2 regions of the Streptomyces sp. NPDC096012 genome follow, and region 1 is predicted to be linked to the other one. Evidence: predicted binding sites of a transcription regulator. Region 1 holds the regulator's gene; the other holds the start of a gene.
The links. Region 1 encodes HrcA, which represses chaperone genes, less so after heat shock. Its sites were predicted from a motif close to TTNGCACTCNGNNNNNCNGAGTGCNAA; they were not measured.

Region 1 (7,836 bases):
GTGACACGGCCAGTTCCAGGACCCGGCCGAGCTGTCCGGCGGCGAGCCGGCGGGGCGGGGCGCCGGGGACGGTCCCGGTCGCGGGGGCGAACTCCAGGGCGTCCTCGCCCTCCGCGTCCGTCACCCACACCGCCCACTCCTCGCCCTCGGCGCGGAAGGCGCGGGGCAGCCGGGCGCGGACGCCGGGGGTGGCGGCGAGGGCGCGGGCGGGGCCGGAGCGGTGGGTGACCCAGTGGACGCCGCCGCGCACACAGACGGCGCTGCCCCGGGCGGTGTGGCCGGGCGAGGCCTCCGTGAACCAGTGGGAGGCGTTCACCGGATACGGGCACAGGTCCGGGCGGGGTCCGCCGAGCCGGACCCCGAGGCGGCGGGGCTCGGCGCCCTCCAGGTCGTCCAGCAGCCACAGTTCGCCCGCCGAGGCGTACAGCGGCTGCCGTCCCCGGCCGCGTGCCGGGCGTAGAAGCCGTCCAGCGGGGTGTGGCGGCGCAGGTCGGAGCCGTCGGGCAGGGAGGAGTACAGCGCGCCGGTGCCCTCGTGGTCGCTGAGGAACGCGATCCGGTCCCGCACCCACACCGGGCACTCGATGTTCCCGTCGAGCTCCGGGTGGAGCCGTACGAACTCGCCGTCGCCGTCCGGGTCGATCCACAACTTGCCCGCCGTGCCGCCGCGGTAGCGCTTCCAGTAGGCGGCCTCGAGGCCCATCGGCGCGGACAGCAGCACGGTGGCCGGCCCGAAGGCCACGTCGCCGACCGGTCCGTACGGCAGGGTCTCGGCCGGTCCGCCGTCCAGCGGGACGGCGTGCGCCCAGGTGTGCCGGAAGCTGTGCCGGCCCTGCGCGCCGAGGGCGAGCACCCGCCCGTCCGCCGTCCAGCCGCGCACCTGGGTACGGCGGTTGCCCCAGTACGTCAGGCGCTCGGCCGGGCCCCCGTCGACGGGGGCGACGTGCACCTCGGGTGCGCCGTCCCGGGTGGAGGTCCAGGCGAGATGCCGCCCGTCCGGCGAGATCCGGGGCAGGGTCACCGGCACGTTGTCGGCGCTCACCCGCCAGGCGCGGCCGCCGTCGAGGGGCGCGAGCCAGACGTCGTCCTCGGCGACGAACGTCACCAAGTCGCCGTGCAGGTGGGGGAATCGGAGATAGCCGGAGGTCGCCGTGGTTCCCGTCGAAGCACCCTGAGTCACCCCGTCACTGTACGCAGTGGCCGGTGCGTCCCGCTTCCCGTTCCGATCACTTGCCCTCGACGGGGCGGCAGCCGGGGTCGTTCCCGCACCAGACGGTCCGGGTCACGGTGACCGTCACGGTCGGCCGCGGCTGCCCCACGGTGGGCGGCCGGTACGTCGGCCCGGGGGGCGTGGCGTCGCAGTCGCCCAGCCCGCGGACGTGGAACACCCGTCTGCCGCCGACCTCGGCCGTCAGGTCCCCGCGCACGCAGGCGCCGTCGACGGCCTTGGTCACCCTGCCGGTGACGGTGATCTTCCGCCTGTCCCTGGTCTCACCCCGGCAGTCGACGGAGACGACGGTGGTCTCGCTCGGCGACGGCGACTTCCCCACCGCGGGGCCGCCCTTGCCGTAACCGCCGGTGCAGGTGAGCCAGTTGACGTCCACGTGCTCGCGTTCGAGCTGCGCCGTCGCGGTGGTGTCGGTGGTGTAGGCGGCGGTCGCGGAGCTGAGATCGCCCGGCCGGCACGCCGCCATGGCGCCCCCCGTCACCACGACCAGGCCCGCGACGGCGGCCGCCCGCGTCGCACGCCGCCCTCGGGTCCCCGGCGTCCCTGCCGCCCGTGGTGTCCGTACCGCCCATGCCGTCCATGCCCCCATGCAGGGCAGCGTGCCACCGCCGCGGACGGCACGAAAGACCACATACGGCCAGTCACCCTTTCGTGTCCCGGGCCCGCCGGTGCCCTCAGCCGCGCAGCAGCAGCCACTCCTGGAGTTCCACCAGGTTGCCCTCCGGGTCCTTGAGGTGGGCGACGCGCATGCGGTCGGTCATGGGGGCCGGCCCGTGCAGCAGGGTCGCGCCCCGGGAGGTGATCTCCGCGCAGTAGGTGTCGAGATCGTCCACGCGCAGCACGACCATGGAACGGTGGCCGGTGGCGCTCTCGCCCACCTCCCGCAGGAACTCCACCATCATCACCCGGTCCTGCAGCGCGATCCCGGCGGAACCGGCGTGCGGGCTGAACTTCTCGTACGGCCCCTCGGTCGCGCCGGACTGCGGCTTGAGACCGAGGACGTCGGCGTAGAAGCGGTAGCAGGAGGCGAAGTCGGTGACGAGGAGCCGGACTTGGGCGAGTTCCACGGTGTGTCCCCCAGGCGGGTCAGGACCAGCGGCCGGTACGGCCCAGCAGCAGGGCCGCGGCGGCGGTGCCGGCGGTGGATGTACGCAACACGGTAGGACCGAGGACGTACGGCCGCGCACCCGCCTCCGCGAAAACGGCCAGCTCCTCGGGGGAGACACCGCCCTCGGGGCCGACGACCAGCACGATCTCGCCCCGGGCGGGCAGTTCGGCGGTGGCGAGCCGCTCGGCGCCGCTCTCGTGCAGGACGGCGGCGAAGTCCGCCCCGGCCAGCAGCGCGGCGACCTGCCTGGTCGTCGCCGCGTCCGCGACCTCGGGGAAGCGCACCCGGCGGGACTGCTTGCCGGCCTCGCGGGCGGTGGCCCGCCACTTGCCGAGGGCCTTCAGCCCGCGCTCGCCCTTCCACTGGGTGATGCACCGGGACGCCTGCCAGGGCACGACGGCGTCGACGCCGACCTCGGTCATCGTCTCGACGGCCAGCTCGCCGCGGTCGCCCTTGGGCAGCGCCTGGACGACCGTGATCCGCGGCACCGCCGGGGGCTCCTCGTGGACGGGATCCAGGTCACCGACCACCAGGCGGTCCTTGCCCTCGGCCGCCTTGACGACGCCCTCGGCCCACCGGCCGCGCCCGTCGGTGAGGACCACGTCCTCGCCGGCCCGCAGCCGCTTCACGGACACCGCGTGCCGGCCCTCGGGCCCGTCGAGCACGAACTCCGGCCCGACGCTGTCGAGTCGGTCGACGACGAAGACGGGCGCGGTCATCGCCGGTCACCTCCGGGCCCCGGCAGCTCCGACAACGCTGTCCTGGCGTCGGCGAGTTCGGCCGCCAGCAGCTCCACCAGCCGGCCGGCGGGCAGCTCCCGGGCCAGCCGGTGTCCCTGCCCGGCCCACAGCGCCATGCCCTGCGCGTCCCCGGCCTTGGCGGCGGCCTTGCGCAGCGGGGCGGTGAGGTGGTTGATCTCCGGGTACGCGGCGGGGGCGTACGGTCCGTGCTCGCGCAGGAACCGGTTGACCAGGCCGCGCGCCGGGCGTCCGGTGAAGGCGCGGGTCAGCTCGGTACGCACGAACAGCGGGTTGGTCAGCGCCTGTTTGTGCTGCTCGTGGGCGCCGGACTCGGGGGTGGCGAGGAAGGCGGTGCCCAGCTGGGCCGCGCTCGCGCCCGCCGCGAGGACGGCGGCGATCTGGCCGCCGCGCATGATGCCGCCGGCGGCGACGACGGGGATGCCCACGGCCTCGCGGATCTGCGCGATCAGCGACAGCAGCCCGATGCCGGAGCCGTCGTTCTCCGGGACGTCCCGGTGCGTTCCCTGGTGACCGCCGGCCTCCACGCCCTGCGCGATCACCGCGTCGGCCCCGGCCCGCTCGACCGCGCGCGCCTCCTCGGCGGTGGTGGCGGTGACGAGCGTGACGGTTCCCGCCCGGCGCAGCGACTGCAGCGCCTCCCGGCTCGGGACGCCGAAGTGGAAGGAGACGACCGGCACCGGGTTGTCGAGGAGGACGGCGAGCTTGGCGTCGTAGCCGTCGTCCCGGCCGCTGTCCGGATCGCCCAGCTCGGTCTCGTACCAGGCGGCCTCGCCGGCCAGCTGGTGGGCGTAGACCTCGACGGCACCCGACTCGGCGTGCTCGGGCTGGGGCATGAACACGTTCACACCGAAGGGGCGGCTGGTGAGCCCCCGCAGCTGCTTGATCTCCTGGTACATGCCGTCGGCGGTCTTGTATCCGGCGGCGAGGAACCCGAGACCACCGGCCTCGCAGACGGAGGCGGCGAGCTGCGGGACGGAGACACCGCCCGCCATGGGGGCCTGCACGATCGGGTGGGGAAAGAGATCGGTCAGCGCGGAGGACATGAGCGCATGTTGTCACGTCCTCCGAACAAGTCCGAATCCGGGCGTCGCACGGCATAGGACAGGGGCATGAGGGGTACCGGGGCACCCCTCGCACCGCCGTTCACCGCCCGTTGAAGGCGTCCTTCAGCCGTGAGAACAACCCCTGCTGACCGGGCTGGAACTGCCCCTGCGGCCGCTCCTCGCCGCGCAGCTTGGCCAGCTCGCGCAGCAGCCGCTCCTGCTCCGGGTCGAGCTTGCCCGGGGTCTGCACCTCGACGTGGACGATCAGGTCGCCCCGGCCGCCACCGCGCAGATGCGTGATGCCGCGGTCGTGCAACGGGATCGACTGGCCGGACTGGGTGCCGGGCCGGATGTCGACCTCCTCCATGCCGTCCAGCGTCTCCAGCGGCACCTTGGTGCCGAGGGCCGCCGCCGTCATCGGGATCGTGACCGTGCAGTGCAGGTCGTCACCGCGGCGCTGGAACATCGCGTGCGGCAGCTCGTGGATCTCGACGTACAGGTCGCCGGCCGGGCCGCCGCCGGGACCGACCTCGCCCTCACCGGCGAGCTGGATGCGGGTGCCGTTGTCGACACCGGCCGGGATCTTCACGGTGAGCGTGCGCCGCGAGCGGACGCGGCCGTCGCCGGCGCACTCCGGGCACGGGGTCGGGACCACCGTGCCGAAGCCCTGGCACTGGGGGCAGGGCCGCGAGGTCATGACCTGGCCCAGGAAGGACCGGGTGACCTGCGAGACCTCACCGCGGCCGCGGCACATGTCGCAGGTCTGGGCGGAGGTGCCCGGCGCCGCGCCCTCGCCGTTGCAGGTGTTGCAGACGACCGCGGTGTCGACCTGGATGTCCTTGGTCGTCCCGAAGGCCGCCTCGTCCAGCTCGATCTCGATCCGGATCATCGCGTCCTGGCCGCGCCGGGTGCGCGAGCGCGGCCCGCGCTGCGACGCCGTACCGAAGAACGCGTCCATGATGTCCGAGAAGTTGCCGAAGCCGCCGGCCCCGAAACCGCCCGCGCCCGCGCCGCCCGACTGGGAGAGCGGGTCGCCGCCGAGGTCGTAGACCTGCTTCTTCTGCGGGTCCGACAGCACCTCGTAAGCGGCGTTGATCTCCTTGAACCGCTCCTGGGTCTTCGGATCGGGGTTGACGTCCGGGTGCAGCTCGCGCGCGAGCCGACGGAACGCCTTCTTGATCTCATCCTGCGACGCGTCGCGGCGCACGCCGAGAACGGCGTAGTAGTCCGTGGCCACTTACGACTCCGCCAGGATCTGTCCGACGTACCGTGCCACTGCGCGTACCGCTCCCATCGTTCCCGGGTAGTCCATGCGGGTCGGTCCGACCACGCCGAGCTTGGCGACCGCCTCGCTGCCCGAACCGTAACCGACCGACACGACGGACGTGGAGTTGAGTCCTTCATGGGCGTTCTCGTGGCCGATGCGCACGGTCACGCCCGGATCCTTCGCCTCGCCCAGGAGCTTGAGGAGCACGACCTGCTCCTCGAGGGCCTCCAGGACGGGCCGGATCGTGAGGGGAAAGTCATGCCCGAAGCGGGTGAGATTGGCGGTGCCGCCGATCATCAGCCGCTCCTCGTTCTCCTCGACCAGTGTCTCCAGCAGGGTGGAGAGCACGGTGGAGACCGTACCGCGGTCCTCGGCCTCGAAGCCTTCCGGCAGGTCCTCGACCAGCATCGGCACGTCCGCGAACCGGCGGCCCGCGACCCGGCTGTTCAGCCGCGCCCGCAGATCGGCCAGCGAGGAGTCGCCGAACGGCGCCGGGCAGTCGACCATCCGCTGCTCGACCCGGCCGGTGTCCGTGATCAGCACCAGCATCAGGCGCGCGGGAGCCAGCGAGAGCAGCTCCACGTGCCGGACGGTGGACCGGGTCAGGGACGGGTACTGCACGACGGCGACCTGCCGGGTCAGCTGCGCGAGCAGCCGCACCGTGCGCGCCACGACGTCGTCGAGGTCGACGGCGCCCTCCAGGAAGTTCTGGATCGCCCGCCGCTCGGGCCCGGTCATCGGCTTCACGCCCGCGAGCTTGTCCACGAACAGGCGGTAGCCCTTGTCGGTGGGGATGCGCCCGGCGCTGGTGTGCGGCTGCGCGATGTACCCCTCGTCCTCCAGGGCCGCCATGTCGTTGCGCACGGTCGCCGGGGAGACGCCGAGGCTGTGCCGCTCGGTGAGCGCCTTCGAACCGACCGGCTCCTCGGTACCCACATAGTCCTGGACGATGGCGCGCAGGACCTGAAGCCTGCGTTCACTCAGCATCCGCGCGCACCTCCAGCACGTCGTCCCCAGTCGCCTCGGGGCGTCCTCCTGGCACTCTTCCCTCGCGAGTGCCAGCATCCCCCGGCCCAGTGTACGGCTGTCGGGTACACACAAGGCAAGGTCGTCCCCCGCGGTATCGCGTCCGCTCCGGGTCGTACCGCTAGCGTCGCGGTATGACGGTGACTTGGGAAGAGCTGGGGTGGGAGAGGCTGGCCGCCGGCGTCGGGCGGTGCCGACTGCCCGGCTGGGACTGCACGGTGGGGCTGGTCCTCGGCGAGGGTACGGCACTGATGGTCGACGCCGGCTCGAGCGTCGCCGAGGGGGCGCGGCTGCGGGCGCAGGCGCAGCGGCTTTCCGGCGGCCGTGTGACCCATCTCGCGCTCACCCACCCCCACTTCGACCACGTCTTCGGGGCCGCCGCGTTCGCCGGGACGGAGGGGTACGGGGCGGTGGGCGTCGACGCGGTGTTCGCGTACGGCCGCGAGGAGCTGCGCGCGGACGCGATCAGGAACGGTCTGCCGCAGGCCGACGCGGACGAGGCGGTGGACGCGCTCGCCCCGCCCCGGCACCTGGTCTCCGGCGAGTGGACCCTCGGCCTCGGCGGCGGCCACCAGGCCCTGCTGGCCAACGTGGGGCCCGGGCACACCGCGCACGACCTGGCGGTCCTGGTCCCCGGCTCGGTGTCCGGCGGGCCGGAGGTCGTCTTCTGCGGCGACCTGGTCGAGGAGTCGGGTGAGCCCCAGGCGGGCCCGGACGCGGTCCCGTCCCGCTGGCCGGACGCGCTCGACCGCCTCCTCTCCCTGGGCGGCGAGGACGCGCTCTTCGTCCCCGGCCACGGGGCCGTCGTCGACGCGGCCTTCGTGCGCCGCCAACGCGACGACCTGGCAACGCGGTTCGGTGTGACCTGAGACACATTCCCCGGGGCCGCGTGAGCTGTGCCGCTCCGGACGGTGGGTTTCGGCGTGTCGTGGGCTGCGGCATCCGGGTTCTCCTATCGTCATCCGAATGCGCCAGTACTCCGCCGACCTGACCCCGCCGTGGAAGAAGCCGAAGCCCGTGCCGGAAGTGCCGGCCGAGCCGGGCCTGGTGGTGGAGGAACCCGGCAGCGGGTTCTGCGGGGCGGTGATCCGCTGCGAGGCGGGCACGGTGACCCTGGAGGACCGCTTCGGCAAGCACCGGGTGTTCCCGATGGAGCCGCGCGGCTTCCTGCTGGAGGGCAGGGTGGTCACCCTGGTGAGGCCCGCCGCGGGCCCGGCACGGCCCACCCGCACGGCCTCCGGCTCGGTCGCCGTCCCCGGCGCACGCGCGCGTGTGGCCCGCGCCGGCCGCATCTACGTGGAGGGCCGGCACGACGCCGAGCTGGTCGAGAAGGTGTGGGGCGACGACCTGCGCATCGAGGGCGTGGTCGTGGAGTACCTGGAGGGCGTGGACGACCTGCCCGCG
Region 2 (7,836 bases), on a different contig from region 1:
GTCGCCCTCCTGGGCCAGGCGCCGGGCGTCGTACCCCGGCTGGCCGCCGTGGCCCAGTTTGTACGCGCCGCCGTGAATCCACACCATCACCGGGCGGGCGGCGGACGGGTCCGGGGCGGGGGTCCACACGTTCAGCGTGAGCCAGTCGTCGCCCATGGGGCCGAGCGGGCCTGCCGCGCGGCCCAGGACGCCCGTCTCCTGCGGGGGCGGCGGCCCGAACGCGAACGCCTCCCGGGTGCCGTCCCAGCGGCGGGCCCGGCGCGGGGCCTGGAAGCGGGCCGCGCCCACCGGCGGCTCAGCGAAGGGAATGCCCCGGAACACCGCCAGGCCCTGCTCGCGCAGGCCGCGCACCGCGCCGCAGGCGGTGCGCACCACGGGGTCGCCGGTGTCCGGGGCCAGGGACTCGCTCGTCGTCATGCTCGCTCCTCACTGGTCATGAGGAGAACGGACGGGAGCGATCACGAGTGCCCGTCAGCTGAGGGTCTTCAGCGCGGCGGCGTCGTACGCCGTCAGCTCGTCGAAGCGGTCGGAGAGGACCTTGGCCGCCCACTCGGGGTCCTGCAGCAGGGCGCGGCCGACGGCGACGAGGTCGAACTCGTCGGCCTCCAGGCGGTCGAGGAGGTTGTCGATGGCCTTGACCTGGGAGCCCTCGCCCTGGAAGGCGCCGATGAAGTCGCCGTCGAGGCCGACCGAGCCGACCGTGATGACCGGCTTGCCGGTGATCTTCTTCGTCCAGCCGGCGAGGTTGAGGTCGGAGCCCTCGAACTCCGGCAGCCAGTAACGGCGGGTGGAGGCGTGGAAGGCGTCGACGCCGGCGGCGGCCAGCGGGGTGAGGATCGCCTCCAGCTCCTCGGGGGTCTCGGCGAGGCGGGCGGTGTAGTCCTGCTGCTTCCACTGCGAGTAGCGGAAGAGGACCGGGAACTCGGGGGACACGGCCTCGCGGACCGCGGCGACGACCTCCGCCGAGAACCGGGCGCGGGCAGCCGGGTCGCCGCCGTACGCGTCGGTGCGGCGGTTGGTGCCCGCCCACAGGAACTGGTCGAGGAGGTAGCCGTGGGCGCCGTGGATCTCGACGCCGTCGAAGCCGATGCGCTCGGCGGCCGCGGCGGCCTCGGCGAACGCGCCGATCACGGCGTCCAGGTCCGCCTGCGTCATCGTCTTGCCGGTGGGCTCGGCACCCGCGGTGACCAGGCCGGAGGGGCCGACGGCGGGGGCGTCCGGGAAGGGCGGGTCGCCCTGCTTGCGGACCATGCCGATGTGCCACAGCTGCGGGACGATCGTGCCGCCCGCCGCGTGCACGTCCTCGGCGACCCGGGCCCAGCCCGCGAGCTGCTCCTCGCCGTGGAAGCGCGGGACGCTGTCGCTCTGGCCGGCCGACTCGTGGCCGACGTAGGTGCCCTCGGTGACGATCAGGCCGACGCCCGCGGCCGCGCGGCGCGCGTAGTAGGACCGCACGTCGTCGCCGGGGACGCCGCCCGGGGAGAACATCCGGGTCATCGGCGCCATCGCGATCCGGTTGGGAACGGTGAGGCCGTTCAGCGCGATCGGACGCGAGAGGATCCTGGCCGCACGGGAGGCGGGCTCGGTGACGGTGACGGTCACGTGGGGGCTCCTGAGAGGTAAGAGTGGAAACCGACTGGTATGTGCGCACGCATTGTTGCACCACATGAAGCAACAGTCGCCACGCTCCCCGCATTCCCGCCCCGGCCCCCGATCCGGCGACGGAAAAAGCCCGAGGGCGGTCTCCCCTGTCGTGCGACAGGGGAGACCGCCCTCGGTCAGGACGCGATCGGCCGTGAGGCGGATCAGAAGTCCATGTCACCGCCCGGCATGCCGCCGCCGGCCGGCGCGGCGGCCTTCTCCGGCTTGTCGGCGATGACGGCCTCGGTGGTGAGGAACAGCGCGGCGATGGAGGCGGCGTTCTGCAGCGCGGAACGGGTCACCTTCGCCGGGTCGATGATGCCCTCGGCGACCAGGTCGACGTACTCGCCGGTCGCGGCGTTCAGGCCGTGGCCCGGGGTCAGGTTGCGCACCTTCTCCACCACGACACCGCCCTCGAGGCCGGCGTTGACGGCGATCTGCTTCAGCGGGGCCTCGAGCGCGATGCGCACGGCGTTGGCGCCGGTCGCCTCGTCACCCTCGAGCTCCAGCTTCTCGAAGACCTGGGAGGCCTGCAGCAGGGCCACGCCACCACCGGCGACGATGCCCTCCTCGACGGCGGCCTTCGCGTTGCGGACGGCGTCCTCGATGCGGTGCTTGCGCTCCTTGAGCTCCACCTCGGTGGCGGCACCGGCCTTGATGACCGCGACACCGCCGGCGAGCTTCGCCAGGCGCTCCTGCAGCTTCTCGCGGTCGTAGTCCGAGTCGCTGTTCTCGATCTCGGCGCGGATCTGGTTCACGCGGCCCTGCACCTGCTCGGAGGAGCCGGCACCGTCCACGATGGTGGTCTCGTCCTTGGTGACGACGACCTTGCGGGCGCGGCCCAGGAGGTCCAGGGTCGCGTTCTCCAGCTTGAGGCCGACCTCCTCGGAGATGACCTCGCCGCCCGTGAGGATGGCGATGTCGCCGAGCATGGCCTTGCGGCGGTCGCCGAAGCCCGGGGCCTTGACGGCGACGGACTTGAAGGTGCCGCGGATCTTGTTGACGACCAGGGTCGACAGGGCCTCGCCCTCGACGTCCTCGGCGATGATCAGCAGCGGCTTGCCCGACTGCATGACCTTCTCCAGCAGCGGGAGCAGGTCCTTGACCGAGGAGATCTTGGAGTTGGCGATCAGGATGTACGGGTCGTCGAGCGACGCCTCCATCCGCTCCATGTCGGTGGCGAAGTACGCCGAGATGTAGCCCTTGTCGAAGCGCATACCCTCGGTGAGCTCCAGCTCCAGACCGAAGGTCTGGGACTCCTCGACGGTGATGACGCCTTCCTTGCCGACCTTGTCCATGGCCTCGGCGATCAGCTCGCCGATCTGGGTGTCGGCGGCGGAGATGGACGCGGTGGAGGCGATCTGCTCCTTGGTCTCCACGTCCTTCGCCTGCTCCAGCAGGGCGGCGGAGACGGCCTCGACGGCCTTCTCGATACCGCGCTTCAGCGCCATCGGGTTGGCGCCGGCGGCGACGTTGCGCAGGCCTTCCTTGACCAGGGCCTGGGCCAGCACGGTCGCGGTGGTCGTACCGTCACCGGCGACGTCGTCCGTCTTCTTGGCGACTTCCTTGACCAGCTCGGCGCCGATCTTCTCGTACGGGTCCTCGAGCTCGATCTCCTTGGCGATGGAGACACCATCGTTGGTGATCGTGGGGGCGCCCCACTTCTTCTCGAGGACGACGTTGCGGCCCTTGGGGCCGAGCGTCACCTTCACGGCGTCCGCGAGCTGGTTCATGCCGCGCTCGAGGCCGCGCCGCGCCTCCTCGTCGAACGCGATGATCTTGGCCATGTGAAGTGGTCCCTCCAGGACTGGGGGTGATTCCTTCGGACCGCGCCCGCGCCCGCGACGGACGGCTCGCCGACCTCGTGGTTCCTTGCCCCACCCGGTCTGCGGGCCTCACCGACCCGGTCCTTCGTTGTCACTCTCACCTTCAGAGTGCTAACGCAATGATTAGCACTCGGCATGCCCGAGTGCAAGGTGCGCCCGCACAGCGAACTCGTCGGGCGGCGGCGGTCGGGTGACGGCCGGACGCGAGCACCAGGGCGGACGGCGGGGCGGCCGGCCACCCGCGCACACCGCGGGCCCGGGCACGACGAAGGGCCCGCACCCTCTGCGAGGTGCGGGCCCTTCGTGACAAGAAACGTTCAGGCGCTGAGGCGAACCATGTCGGCCTGCGGGCCCTTCTGGCCCTGCGAGATCTCGAACTCCACCCGCTGGCCCTCCTCCAGGGTGCGGTAGCCGTCCATCTGAATGGCGCTGTAATGGACGAAGACGTCCGCACCACCGTCGACCGCGATGAAGCCGTACCCCTTCTCCGCGTTGAACCACTTGACGGTGCCCTGAGCCATGCCTAACTCCCCTATTACTGGCCCTTGCACAGATCCACACTTCGCGGACCCGGGTCAGACCTCGCCCCACCAAATGGACGGGGCGTGCGCCGGAACGCGTCGACCGCGGCTGAATGTATCTGTCCAACTGCCGTCTGCAACAGGTCAATCGGACGAGAATTCTGGACGAGGCCGGTCCGGAATGTGGCGAGAATTCGCCTGAATTCAGGGCAAGTCGGGCTCCACAAAAGGAGCAAAAGCCACATAAAACCCGCACACTTTGGCTACTTCTTGCCGGGTCGCGCGGTATGAATCAAGGGGCCGCGATCAGTGGACCGCGAGCGCGTTCCCCAACTGTACCGCGCTCAATCACGCAGAATTGCCCCCTCCGCTTCTCTCACGGAGGAGGCAATCGGGCGAACCTTGCGTAACCGCTGTTACCGAAGGTAATGATCGGTCATTCGGTCAGCAGCCGCCGGCGACGGCGGGAATGATCGAGACACCGGCGCCGTCGGGGGTCTCCGTCTGCAGGCCCTGCTCGAAACGGACGTCGTCGTCGTTGACGTACACGTTGACGAAACGGCGCAGCCTGCCCTGGTCGTCCAGCACCCGGGCGGCGATTCCCGTGTGGTTCTTCTCCAGGTCCTCGATGACCTCGGCGAGGGTCCCGCCCTCCGCGGCGACCTCGGCCCGGCCGCCGGTGTAGGTGCGCAGGATGGTCGGGATGCGAACGGTCACGCTCATGCGAGGCCAGCCTCTCGGAAGGAGTCCAGGGTCGGGCGGATGGTGGCGCTGAGGCCGGTGCCGGCCACCGCGTCCAGGGTCTTCAGGCCGTCGCCGGTGTTGAGGACGACCGTGGTCTTCGCCGGGTCCAGCAGGCCGTTCTCCAGCAGCTTGCGGGTGACGCCGACGGTCACGCCGCCCGCGGTCTCCGCGAAGATGCCCTCGGTGCGGGCCAGCAGCTTGATCGCGGACACGATCTCCTCGTCCGTCACGTCCTCCACGGCACCGCCGGTGCGGCGCGCGATGTCCAGGACGTACGGGCCGTCTGCCGGGTTACCGATGGCCAGGGACTTGGCGATGGTGTCCGGCTTCTGCGGGCGCACCACGTCGTGACCGGCCTTGAAGGCGGTCGACACCGGGGAGCAGCCCTCGGCCTGCGCACCGAAGATCTTGTACGGCCTGTCCTCGACGAGCCCGAGCCTGATCAGCTCCTGCAGGCCCTTGTCGATCTTCGTGAGCTGGGAGCCGGAGGCGATCGGGACGACGAGCTGGTCCGGGAGCCGCCAGCCGAGCTGCTCGCAGATCTCGTACGCCAGGGTCTTGGACCCCTCCGCGTAGTACGGCCGCAGGTTGACGTTGACGAAGCCCCAGCCCTCGCCGGCCGGGTCGCCGATCAGCTCCGAGCAGAAGCGGTTCACGTCGTCGTAGTTGCCCTCGATGCCGACCAGCTCACCGCCGTAGACGGCGGCCATGACGACCTTGCCCTGCTCCAGGTCGTGCGGGATGAACACGCAGGACCGGAAGCCGGCGCGGGCGGCGGCGGCGCCCACGGCGCCGGCCAGGTTGCCGGTGGAGGAGCAGGAGAGCGTGGTGAAGCCGAAGGCGCGGGCGGCCTCCAGGGCCTGGGCGACGACGCGGTCCTTGAAGGAGTGCGTGGGGTTGCCGGAGTCGTCCTTCACGAAGAGGCCGCCGGTCACCCCCAGCTCGCCCGCCAGGTTGTCGGCCTTGACCAGCTTGGTCCAGCCCGGGTTGATGTTGGGCTTGTCGGCCACGTCGGCGGGGACGGGCAGCAGCGGGGCGTACCGCCAGATGTTCGCGGGGCCCGCCTCGATGCGGGCGCGCAGCTCTTCGGTGCCGTAGGCGGAGAAGTCGTAGGCGATCTCCAGCGGGCCGAAACACTCCTCGCACGCGAAGACCGGACCGAGGGGCACGCGGTGGCCGCACTCGCGACAGCTCAGGGCCGCGGCGGGTCCGAGGTCGACGGTGGAACTGCTGGTGCTTGCAACTGTCTGCACAGCCATGGAGGCGAGGCCCTTTCTCCTCATCTTCCTCACGACGCATCTCGCCGCGAGACGGATTTGGCACCTTCCCTAGCCGGGAGCCTCGCGTGGAAGACGAGTACCGGCTGGAGGGTTGCCGGGGCTTCATCGGGCCGTGTCCCTCTGCCCCTCTGGATGAGCGGTATTCGGTTGTCGACGCGCGCGACCTCCGACATGCGATGGTCACCGGCGTTGTTCAAGACTGTAACCGAAGGCCGGGACAGTTGAGATAGTCGTCCGAACCGCGAGACACGTGAGGAGCCGCCGTGCTGGAAGAAGTCGAGCGCTGGCTGGCCACCCGCTCCTGGTCCGTGGCCGATCGCCCGCTGCCCCGGATCCTGGCCGCCAAGCAGCGCACGGGGCAGACCATCAGCGTCGTGCTGCCCGCCCTCGACGAGGAGGAGACCGTCGGCGACATCGTCACGGTCATCCGCCGCGACCTCGTGGAGCGGGTCCCGCTCGTCGACGAGATCGTCGTCGTCGACTCCGGCTCCACCGACCGCACCTCCGCGGTCGCCGCCGCCGCGGGCGCCCGGGTCGTCCACCGCGACGACATCCTGCCCCGGATACCCGCCGCCCCCGGCAAGGGCGAAGTGCTCTGGCGCTCGCTGCTCGTCACCGGCGGCGACATCGTCTGCTTCGTCGACGCGGACCTGAGGGAGTTCTCCTCCGACTTCGTCTCGGGAATCGTCGGCCCGCTGCTCACCGAGCCCGGGGTGGACCTGGTCAAGGGCATGTACGACCGCCCGCTGGGCGGCGCGGCCGGTCAGGGCGGCCGGGTCACCGAGCTGATGGCCCGCCCGCTGCTGAACATGCACTGGCCGCAACTGGCCGGTTTCGTGCAGCCGCTGGGCGGCGAGTACGCGGCGCGCCGTTCCCTGCTGGAACAGCTGCCGTTCCCGGTGGGCTACGGCGTGGAGCTGGGCATGCTGGTCGACGCCCTGCACCTGGTGGGGCTCGACGCGCTGGCCCAGGTGGACGTGGGTGTGCGCAGGCACCGCCACCAGGACGGGCAGGCGCTGGGCCGGATGGCCGCCGCCATCTACCGCACCGCCCAGCTCCGGCTGGCCCGCGGCCACCTGGTCCGGCCCGCCCTCACCCAGTTCGAGCGGGGCGCGGCCGGCTTCGAGCCGCGCACCTACTCGGTGGACACCGAGGAACGCCCGCCGATGGCGCAGATCGCGGAGTACGCCGCCCGCCGCGTGGCTTGATGGCGCGCGGAGAACGGCCGTATACGGCCCCCGCCGGGGCAGACCGTACGTTTGAGCGTTTCCGGGCCGGGCTAGGTTGAGGCGTATGGCTTCGACCCACGGTGCTGAGGTGCTGGTCGCGTCCAACCGCGGCCCGGTTTCGTATCAACTGCGCGAGGACGGCTCGCTGCACGCCAAGCGGGGCGGCGGCGGACTGGTCTCCGGCCTGTCGGCGATCGGTCCGGACACCGACGCGGTGTGGGTGTGCGCCGCGCTGGGCGAGGGCGACCGGGCGGCCGTACGGCGCGCCGACGGCGGTCTGCTGCCGGCCGAGGAGACCGGCGGGCAGCGGGTGCGGATGCTCGACATCGACGCGACGGTGCACGCCGACGCCTACAACGGCATCGCCAACTCGGTCCTCTGGTTCGTCCACCACCTGCTGTACCAGACCCCGCTGGAGCCGATCTTCGACGCGGACTTCCGGCGGCAGTGGGCCTCCTACGAGGCCTACAACCAGGCGTTCGCCGAGGCGCTGGCCGAGGAGGCGGGCGAGGGAGCGGCGGTGCTGATCCAGGACTACCACCTGGCCCTCGCCCCCCGGATGCTCCGCCGGCTCCGCCCCGACCTGCGCATCGGC

Region 2: groL (chaperonin GroEL) is a predicted target of HrcA. The motif match lies at 3,591-3,617, and genes of this name have one in related genera.

The regions. Positions count from the first base shown of each region.
Region 1 covers NZ_JBEOTD010000004.1:285,396-293,231, forward strand. Annotated here, with positions in the region: partial or broken gene ABVB68_RS07070 (S41 family peptidase) at 1-1,107, opposite strand, end outside; gene ABVB68_RS07075 (hypothetical protein) at 1,226-1,693, opposite strand; gene ABVB68_RS07080 (VOC family protein) at 1,902-2,294, opposite strand; gene ABVB68_RS07085 (16S rRNA (uracil(1498)-N(3))-methyltransferase) at 2,314-3,054, opposite strand; gene ABVB68_RS07090 (nitronate monooxygenase) at 3,051-4,139, opposite strand; gene dnaJ (molecular chaperone DnaJ) at 4,240-5,376, opposite strand; gene hrcA (heat-inducible transcriptional repressor HrcA) at 5,377-6,393, opposite strand; gene ABVB68_RS07105 (MBL fold metallo-hydrolase) at 6,567-7,301, shown strand; gene ABVB68_RS07110 (DUF3097 domain-containing protein) at 7,399-7,836, shown strand, end outside.
Region 2 covers NZ_JBEOTD010000001.1:135,772-143,607, reverse strand. Annotated here, with positions in the region: gene ABVB68_RS00740 (carboxylesterase/lipase family protein) at 1-417, opposite strand, end outside; gene ABVB68_RS00735 (NADH:flavin oxidoreductase) at 472-1,602, opposite strand; gene groL (chaperonin GroEL) at 1,806-3,428, opposite strand; gene ABVB68_RS00725 (cold-shock protein) at 3,785-3,988, opposite strand; gene ABVB68_RS00720 (MoaD/ThiS family protein) at 4,433-4,711, opposite strand; gene thrC (threonine synthase) at 4,708-5,991, opposite strand; SAM riboswitch class I at 6,009-6,151, opposite strand; gene ABVB68_RS00710 (glucosyl-3-phosphoglycerate synthase) at 6,276-7,220, shown strand; gene ABVB68_RS00705 (alpha,alpha-trehalose-phosphate synthase (UDP-forming)) at 7,306-7,836, shown strand, end outside.